Regions from separate parts of the Enterobacter sp. UPMP2060 genome, predicted to be linked through region 1. Evidence: predicted binding sites of a transcription regulator. Region 1 holds the regulator's gene; each other region holds the start of a gene.
What was found. Region 1 encodes PhoB, which activates phosphate uptake and scavenging genes when phosphate is short. Its sites were predicted from a motif close to CTGTCATAAAACTGNCNNAT; they were not measured.

Region 1 (3,280 bases):
TCGCCCTTTAGCACCGCCAGCGGCTGGGTGACCGGGACCTCCAGCGTCTCGACGGCGTGAAGTTTTCCGTCGGAAAAGCTCACCAGATGGACGGATTTGGCCTTGCCCGTTTCGTCAAAGCTGAGCGAAATTGGCGAGCCGCAGTAGCGGATGTGCTCGCTGCCGCCGACGATCTGCGCCCGGTGAATATGTCCGAGCGCAATGTAGTCGGCTGGCGGGAAGTTCTGCGCCGGAAAGGCATCCAGCGTGCCGATATAGATGTCGCGTACGGCGTCACTTTTACTGGCCCCGACGGTGGTGAGATGCCCGGTCGCAATCACCGGAATCGGCTGGTCGCCGCGCAGGGCGCAGGCATCGGCGTGCTGCTGGTGATAATAGTCGGTGATGGCCTGCAGGAGATGCTGCTGTTTTTCCGCGCCCGACAGTCCCGCCTGACTTTGCACGATGTCCCGCGGACGCAAAAAGGGAATGGGGCACAGCACCGCCCCCGGCGTGCCGTCGCGTTTTTTCAGGATCTGCGGGGCGTGCCCGGCGCTGGCGACGACGGTGGTATTGAGAAATGCCAGGATGTCGCGGGATTCATTGAGCGTCGCGACGGAATCATGGTTACCGGCGACAATCACCAGATGACAGCCGGTTTGCTGCAAATTCACCACGAAGCGGTTGTACAGTTCACGCGCATAGCTGGGGGGCGAGCCGGTATCAAAGATGTCACCCGCCACAATAATCGCGTCCACCTCGTGCGTCCGGGCCGTTTCCAGCAGCCAGTTCAGGAAAGCTTCATGTTCAGCCGCACGGCTTTTGCTGTAAAAATTTTGACCCAGATGCCAGTCCGAGGTGTGAAGTATGCGCATAGCTGATCCGTGGCAAAAAAGAGAAAGCAGGATTATAAACGTTCAGAGACGGGAAAATAACCGCTGTAATAAAACAACGGTTTGCCCGTTATCGTGGTACTGTTTTTCATAAATCTGTCATAAATCTGACGCATAATGGCGCCGAATTACAAACTTGTAACTTAAATAAGATAAGACAGGGCAAAGTATGGCGAGACGTATTCTGGTCGTAGAAGATGAAGCTCCAATTCGTGAAATGGTGTGCTTCGTGCTCGAGCAAAACGGCTTCCAGCCGGTTGAAGCGGAAGATTATGACAGCGCAGTGAACCAGCTGAATGAACCCTGGCCCGATCTGATTCTGCTGGACTGGATGTTGCCCGGCGGCTCCGGACTGCAGTTTATCAAACACCTGAAGCGCGAGGCGCTGACCCGCGACATCCCGGTTGTGATGCTCACGGCGCGCGGAGAAGAAGAGGATCGCGTTCGCGGTCTGGAAACCGGCGCGGACGATTACATTACTAAACCGTTCTCCCCAAAAGAGCTGGTTGCCCGCATTAAAGCCGTGATGCGCCGTATTTCGCCGATGGCGGTGGAAGAGGTGATAGAGATGCAGGGGCTGAGCCTTGACCCCACCTCACACCGCGTCATGACCGGTGAAAATCCCCTCGACATGGGGCCTACCGAATTTAAACTCCTGCACTTCTTTATGACCCACCCGGAACGCGTTTACAGCCGCGAGCAGTTGCTGAATAACGTCTGGGGAACTAACGTGTATGTCGAAGACCGGACGGTTGACGTACATATTCGCCGCCTGCGAAAAGCACTGGAACTGAGCGGCCACGATCGCATGGTGCAGACGGTCCGCGGCACGGGTTATCGTTTTTCTACCCGTTTCTGAACAATGACAGGAGTGTGACGCGTGCTGGAACGTCTGTCATGGAAAAGGCTCGTCTTTGAACTGATCTTATGCTGTATTCCGGCCTTCCTTCTGGGGGCCTTTCTTGGACACCTGCCGTGGTTTCTGCTGGCGTCGGTCACCGGGCTGCTGATCTGGCATTTCTGGAACCTGCTGCGCCTCTCCTGGTGGCTGTGGGTTGACCGAAGTATGACGCCGCCGCCGGGAAGCGGCAGCTGGGAGCCGCTGCTGTACGGACTGCATCAGATGCAGATGCGTAATAAAAAGCGTCGCCGCGAGCTGGGAAGCCTGATTAAGCGTTTTCGCAGCGGTGCAGAGTCGCTGCCGGATGCCGTTATTCTGACGACCGAAGAAGGGACGATCTTCTGGTGTAACGGCCTTGCGCAACAGCTGCTGGGCCTGCGCTGGCCCGATGATAATGGTCAGAATATCCTCAACCTTCTGCGTTATCCCGAATTTACGCTGTATCTGAAAAAGCGTGATTTTACCCGCCCGCACAATCTGAAGCTCAATAATGGTCGCCATCTGGAAATCCGCGTGATGCCCTACAGCGATAAGCAGTGGCTGATGGTGGCGCGCGATGTCACCCAGATGCACCAGCTGGAAGGGGCGCGTCGCAACTTCTTCGCCAACGTCAGTCACGAACTGCGTACCCCGCTGACCGTGCTTCAGGGCTACCTGGAGATGATGCAGGAGCAAACGCTTGAAGGCGCGCCGCGTGAAAAAGCGCTGCACACCATGCGCGAGCAAACGCACCGGATGGAAGGGCTGGTGAAGCAGCTGCTGACGCTCTCGAAGATTGAAGCGGCGCCAACGCTCGCGCTAAATGAGACCATTGATGTCCCGATGATGCTGCGGGTCGTTGAGCGTGAAGCGCAGACGCTAAGCCACAAAAAGCATCACCTGACCTTTGAGGTCGACAATACGCTGAAGGTGCTGGGCAGCGAAGATGAACTGCGGAGCGCCATTTCCAACCTGGTGTATAACGCGGTGAATCATACGCCGGAGGGGACGAATATCGTGGTGCGCTGGCACCATGCCCCAACGGGGGCTGAGTTTAGCGTGGAAGACAACGGGCCGGGGATCGCGCCTGAGCATATTCCGCGTCTGACCGAGCGCTTTTACCGTGTGGATAAAGCGCGATCCCGGCAAACAGGCGGAAGCGGCCTGGGGCTGGCAATTGTGAAACACGCGGTGAATCACCATGAAAGCCGTCTCGATATTCATAGTACGCTGGGTAAAGGAACCCGCTTCAGTTTCGTTATTCCGGAACGATTAATTGCCAAAAAGATCGCCTGACGGCAGGCGTGTCATTTTACCTTTCCACGGGTCAGCGTCTGCTGGCCCGTTTGCTTTGCAGTCAAGCGAAACGCGGATGAATTTTATACGGCTGACTGTTTTTTGTTCGCATGATTAGCCATGGGTTTTTCTTATAAATAGCGTATTATTCTGACGTGTATTTTCATGCTGGCATATTGTTCTGGTTTTACGATCCCACCTTGCCTTTAAACGTTATAAGCGTTTAAATTGC
Region 2 (3,280 bases), on a different contig from region 1:
CCGGTTGCCACCACTGTTGGATAAAGTCTTCATAACCCAGCGCGGGTGGCTTCGGTAAACCGGCCTCTTTACGCGCTTTGCGCCAACGGTCAAGGTCGCCGGGTTGATGTCCGACAGGATCGGTATTACAAAAACCGTTCGGAGTGTGATGTTTCAGGGAGGGGTCATACCAGGGATTTTTCCAGACCACAGCCACCTCCCGGACAAAAGATTAACGCTCAGCCACCAGGCGGATAAAGTCGTCTTCGTCTTTGTTATCTTCAGCGACCGCGTCTTTCGGCGCGTCTTTCTCTTCCGGTTCGTTAGCCTCACACAGACGGCGCAGCAGCGCATTCTGACGTTTTTGCTGATCGAGCAGCGCTTCCAGCAGTTCAATCTGCTCGTTAGTACGGGAACTGGCGCGGTTCACGAAAAACCAGATGACCAGGCCCACAAGCAGAACAACCAAAGAAATCAACAGGGATGCCATATTCAGCAGCCCTGAATTCAGTAACTCACCCATTTCACCACCTCAATAAAAACGTCTATTTTACCACTGGCGCGAAGGAAGGAAATCACCTTGAGAAAAAATGCGTATTACCACGGAATAAACTTATTGATTGCGCAAACGCCGCTAAAAAACTGTACATCCTGATCGCACATCACATTGATCGTCTGCGTCCATAACACCACGCACGCTATCAGCACGATAATCAGAATTACCCAGCGTATTTTTTTCACTCCACACTCCGTCTAAAAACCTGATGTAACGAGGTTATCACGCTTATCTTAAACAAGGACTAACTGTACCGCCATCGCGCTTTTTTTCAGAATCCTGCACTTGTTTCATCGTGTAAACCGTTTACGCTAGCTTTATGATAACAACGACAAAAGAGGTTAATGATGCGCTTCATCATTCGAACAATTATTGCGCTGGCCATCGTCTGGATTGGCCTTCTGCTCACAGGTTACGGTGTGCTCGTGGGAAGCACCGAGAACGCAGCCGGGTTAGGGATTCAATGTAAATATTTAACAGCACAGGGCGTGAGCACTGCGCAGTATCTTCATACGGACAGCGGGATCGTTGGCTTGACCCACTGTCCGGTCCTGCGTAAGACATCCGTCGTGATTGATAATGGCTAATCGGCCGGTGAAATGACTGGCAAAAAAAACGCCGCAACAGAGCGGCGTTTTTTTTATACGAGCAGAGGTTAAAACGGGTAGTCGTGGTAACCCATCTGTTCAGAAATCTTACGTGCGGCAGTGTGCAGAATAGCCACATATTCATGCAGGCGCTCTTCGGAGAAGCGTAAGGTCGGGAAGGAGATACTCAAGCCCGCGATCACAACCCCAAAGCGGTCAAATACCGGAACGCCGATGCAGCGAAGCCCCTCTTCCTGCTCTTCGTTATCTTCGCCATAGCCCTGTTCGCGTACGCGATCGAGCACCGTTAACAGCGCGTCCGTGCTGGTAATGGTTCGGGAAGTACTTTGCTTGTATTCCACGCCTTCGAGGATCTGCTTCACTTCTTCACGATCGCGCCACGCCAGCAGAACCTTACCAATCGCGGTACTGTAGAGCGGGTTGCGACGACCAATGCGCGAATACATGCGCAGATTGTACATGGAGTCGATTTTATGGATGTAAACAATGCTGTCTTCATCCAGCGCGCCGAGATGGATGGTCTCTTTGGTCAGGCGAGAGATCTCACGCATCTGGATATCAGCGCTGCGGATCAGGTCAACATTTTGTAGCGCACGGGCGCCCAGCTCAAACAGCTTCAGCGTCAGAGAGTATTTTTCAGATTCACCTTCCTGGGCTACGTAGCCCAGCGACTTCATGGTTTGCAAAAAGCGATATACGGTGCTTTTAGACATCATCACGCGCTGCGACAACTCTGTAATACCTATTTCACGCTCTTCCCCCAGCGCCTGTAAGATGCCAAAAACCTTCAGCACGGAAGAAACAGAATCTGGCTGTTTATCCAAATCCGCAATAGCCATTTACCACCTCATAGAGAGTGTTTTATAAAAATCAGAACCGGTTTTTATTATAAGTTCCCGTCATGTCACCTGCAATCAATCCGCGTTTACTTCGTTACAAATCTGCGACATATCGCGGCTGTAACAATGCTAAAATAGTTACCCTGAGAATAATTTCACGCTGAGCTTTTTTAATCCTAATGGAAAAGACCCTTTCCGATGGCCTGCCTTTACCCCAGCGGTATGGCGCTATAGCGACCATCATTATTGGTATCTCAATAGCCGTCCTTGACGGCGCAATCGCGAACGTTGCCCTGCCAACCATCGCCAGCGACCTGCACGCCTCTCCCGCCAGTTCGATATGGATCGTTAACGCCTATCAGATTGCGATTGTGGTTTCCCTGCTCTCGTTCTCTTTCCTGGGCGATATGTTCGGTTACCGTCGGGTGTATCAGTGCGGTCTGGTGGTTTTCACCTTCACGTCCTTGCTATGCGCCCTTTCAGATTCACTGCATACCCTGACGCTTGCCCGCATTGCGCAGGGTTTTGGCGGCGCGGCGCTCATGAGCGTAAACACGGCGTTGATCCGCTTAATTTATCCTCAGCGTCATCTGGGGCGCGGCATGGGGATTAACTCGTTCATCGTGGCCGTCTCTTCAGCCGCCGGGCCAACCATAGCGGCGGCGATCCTTTCCGTTGCGTCATGGCAATGGCTGTTTGCTATTAACGTGCCGCTGGGCCTTGTCGCTATATTCTTTGCCCTGCGCTTTCTTCCCGCTAACGGTCCCAAAAGCACCATGCCGCGCTTCGATGTGGCGAGTGCGGTGATGAATGCCCTGACCTTTGGCCTGCTGATTACAGCGCTGAGCGGCTTTGCGCAGGGACAGTCCCTGATGCTTACCGGCGCGGAGCTCATCGCCCTGCTGGCGATCGGCTTCTTCTTTGTTCGCCGCCAGCTCACTCTCCCCGTGCCTTTGCTGCCGGTCGATCTGCTGCGTATTCCCCTCTTTTCCCTCTCTATTTGCACGTCAGTCTGCTCGTTCTGCGCCCAAATGCTGGCCCTGGTTTCTCTGCCCTTCTTTCTGCAGAGCGTGGTCGGCCGTTCAGAAGTGGAGACCGGCCTGCTGTTAACCCCCTGGCCGCTGGCGACCATGGTGATGGCTCCGCTGGCAGGTTACTTAATTGAACGCGTCCATGCCGGTTTACTGGGAGCATTGGGGCTTGCGGTGATGGCGACAGGCCTTTTCGCGCTGGCTCTGCTACCGTCCTCGCCAACCGATCTGGACATCATCTGGCGCATGATCCTGTGCGGCGCAGGG
Region 3 (3,280 bases), on a different contig from region 1:
ATAATGCCGCCCAGCAGCAATAGCACAATCAGCGCAGCCAGTTTCACCAGCGCGCTGAAAATCATGTCACCTTTTTTACCCGGAGGGTTAAATGCAGGCTTGGTTGCAGCCATAAATTACTCTTCTGTTTGAGACGTTTTTACGAATATGCCCGGTGGCGCTGACGCTTACCGGGCCTACAGCTTAAACCGTAGGGCGGGTAAGCGCAGCGCCACCCGCCATCTTCGTTAAATATATCCTGTTAGTACAGCGCTTTACCGCTGCTGTCTTTCACGTTGGTTTTCCATGCAGCGCGAATCTGCTCAACCACGTTGTCCGGCAGGGTGGCGTAATCCAGGGCGTTAGCCTGTTTGCCGCCGTTTTTGTACGCCCAGTCGAAGAACTTCAGCACTTCGGCGCCCTGCTCAGGTTTCTTCTGCTCTTTGTGAACCAGGATGAAGGTGGTAGAGGTGATTGGCCATGCACCTTCGCCTTTCTGGTTAGTCAGATCCTGCGCGAAGGATTTGCTCCAGTCAGCGCCTTTCGCCGCGTTAGCAAAGTTCTCTTCGGTCGGGCTAACCGGTTTGCCGTCGGCTGAAACCAGTTTGGTGTAGGACAGGTTGTTCTGCTTAGCGTACGCATACTCTACGTAACCAATTGAGCCAGGCAGACGCTGTACGAACGCGGCGATACCGTCGTTACCCTTACCGCCCAGACCGGTTGGCCAGTTAACGGTAGAGCCGGAGCCGACTTTAGATTTCCACTCTTCGTTCACTTTTGCCAGGTAGCTGGTGAACACGAAAGAGGTACCGGAACCATCCGCGCGGCGAACCACGGCGATGTTCTGAGAAGGCAGCTTCAGGCCTGGGTTGAGTTTAGCGATCGCTTCGTCATCCCATTTTTTGATTTTGCCCAGGTAGATGTCACCCAGCGTTTTGCCGTCCAGCACCAGCTCACCCGACTTCACGCCCGGCAGGTTGATGGCCAGAACCACACCGCCGATCACGGTAGGGAACTGGAACAGGCCTTCCTGAGCCAGTTTGTCATCAGACAGCGGAGCGTCTGATGCGCCGAAATCAACAGTGTTCGCGGTAATTTGTTTAACGCCACCGGAGGAGCCGATACCCTGATAGTTAACCTTGTTACCGGTTTCTTTCTGGTAGGTATCCGCCCATTTGGCATACACCGGCGCAGGGAAGGTTGCACCAGCGCCAGTCAGGCTTGCTTCTGCAAATACAGAGAACGCGCTCAGAGATAAGGTCGCGGCGACAACAGTTGCGACAGTGGTACGCATAACTTTCATAATGTCTCCTGCAAGATTTTCGTAAATCGTTGTTTAGTGGCTACGATGAGCAAAATAGGACAAACAGGTGACAGATAAATGTACGAATTATGACAGTTTTATGACAACGTAAATTTCACTTAAAAACAAGCAAAAGAAAGCTTATTTTTCATCGCGTTAGCCGCTTTTATGACAAGAGGTTTTCAGAAATATTTTCTTTATGTGACACTGAAAAAAGTAGCTGAAGATGACAAAATGTCATTATTAAAAACGAGAAAGGATTGATTAAAAACAAGCCGGGCAGGATAAAAAGGCTCCACCCGAAGGTGGAGCCTGAAGGGATTATTCTACGGTAACCGATTTCGCCAGGTTACGCGGCTGGTCAACGTCGGTGCCTTTGATCAGCGCAACGTGATAGGCCAGAAGCTGCAGCGGAACGGTGTAGAAGATTGGTGCAATCACCTCTTCCACATGCGGCATCTCGATGATATGCATGTTGTCGTTGCTGACAAAACCGGCATCTTTGTCGGCGAAGACGTACAGAACGCCGCCGCGGGCGCGCACTTCTTCGATGTTAGACTTCAGTTTTTCCAGCAGTTCGTTGTTTGGTGCCACAACGATGACCGGCATATCCGCGTCAATCAGCGCCAGCGGGCCGTGCTTCAGCTCGCCAGCCGCATAGGCTTCAGCGTGAATGTAGGAGATCTCTTTCAGCTTCAGCGCGCCTTCCAGTGCAATCGGATACTGATCGCCACGACCCAGGAACAGGGCGTGATGTTTGTCAGAGAAATCTTCCGCCAGCGCTTCAATGCGTTTGTCCTGAGACAGCATCTGCTCAATACGGCTCGGCAGCGCCTGCAGGCCGTGAACGATGTCGTGCTCAACGGACGCATCTTCACCTTTCAGACGCGCAAGCTTCGCCACCAGCATCAGCAGAACGGTCAGCTGAGTGGTAAACGCTTTGGTGGAGGCCACACCGATTTCTGTGCCCGCTTTGGTCATCAGCGCCAGATCGGACTCACGCACCAGCGATGAGCCAGGAACGTTACAGATAGCCAGCGAGCCCAGGTAACCCAGCTCTTTAGACAGACGCAGCGCTGCCAGCGTATCCGCCGTTTCGCCGGACTGGGAAAGGGTGATCATCAGGCTGTTACGACGCACCGCGGATTTGCGATAGCGGAATTCAGACGCGATTTCCACATCGCACGGCACGCCCGCCAGGGATTCAAACCAGTAGCGAGAAACCATACCGGAGTTGTAGGAGGTGCCGCAGGCCACGATCTGAATATGTTCGACCTTGCCGAGCAGTTCGTTCGCGTTTGCGCCCAGCTCGCTCAGATCCACTTCACCGTGGCTGATACGCCCGGTCAGCGTGTTTTTGATGGCGTTTGGCTGCTCGTAAATCTCTTTCTGCATGTAGTGACGGTAAGCGCCTTTGTCGCCCGCGTCGTACTGCAGATTCGATTCGATCTCCTGACGTTTCACCTGCTCGCCTTTGGTATCGAAGACGGTCACGCTGCGACGGGTCACTTCCGCGATATCACCCTCTTCGAGGAAGATAAAGCGACGAGTGACCGGCAGGAGCGCCAGCTGGTCAGAAGCGATGAAGTTTTCGCCCATGCCCAGACCGATAACCATCGGGCTACCGGAACGCGCGGCCAGCAATGTGGACGGATCGCGGGAATCCATGATCACCGTACCGTACGCACCGCGCAGCTGAGGGATAGCACGCAGCACCGCATCACGCAGTGTACCGCCCTGCTCCAGCTCCCAGTGCACCAGGTGAGCAATCACTTCGGTGTCAGTTTCAGAGACGAAGGTGTAGCCGCGCGCTTTAAGTTCTTCACGCAGCGGTTCGTGGTTTTCGATAATGCCGTTGTGCACGACCACGATGTGTTCAGACACATGCGGGTGCGCGTTACCTTCAGACGGTTCGCCGTGCGTCGCCCAGCGGGTGTGCGCAATACCGGTACCACCGTGCAGCGGATGTTCTTCCGCGGCCTGGGCCAGCATCTGCAC

Region 2: kdgR (DNA-binding transcriptional regulator KdgR) is a predicted target of PhoB. The motif match lies at 2,074-2,093, and genes of this name have one in related genera.
Region 3: pstS (phosphate ABC transporter substrate-binding protein PstS) is a predicted target of PhoB. The motif match lies at 1,370-1,389, and genes of this name have one in related genera.

What each region holds. Positions count from the first base shown of each region.
Region 1 is NZ_JBSKJQ010000005.1:170,744-174,023, reverse strand. Features, by position in the region: gene sbcD (exonuclease subunit SbcD) at 1-854, opposite strand, end outside; gene phoB (phosphate response regulator transcription factor PhoB) at 1,042-1,731, shown strand; gene phoR (phosphate regulon sensor histidine kinase PhoR) at 1,753-3,048, shown strand.
Region 2 is NZ_JBSKJQ010000003.1:392,808-396,087, forward strand. Features, by position in the region: gene ACWKXN_RS10795 (MBL fold metallo-hydrolase) at 1-190, opposite strand, end outside; gene ACWKXN_RS10800 (YebO family protein) at 212-502, opposite strand; gene mgrB (PhoP/PhoQ regulator MgrB) at 577-720, opposite strand; gene ACWKXN_RS10810 (YobH family protein) at 883-1,122, shown strand; gene kdgR (DNA-binding transcriptional regulator KdgR) at 1,191-1,982, opposite strand; gene ACWKXN_RS10820 (MFS transporter) at 2,162-3,280, shown strand, end outside.
Region 3 is NZ_JBSKJQ010000014.1:68,387-71,666, forward strand. Features, by position in the region: gene pstC (phosphate ABC transporter permease PstC) at 1-113, opposite strand, end outside; gene pstS (phosphate ABC transporter substrate-binding protein PstS) at 242-1,282, opposite strand; gene glmS (glutamine--fructose-6-phosphate transaminase (isomerizing)) at 1,604-3,280, opposite strand, start outside.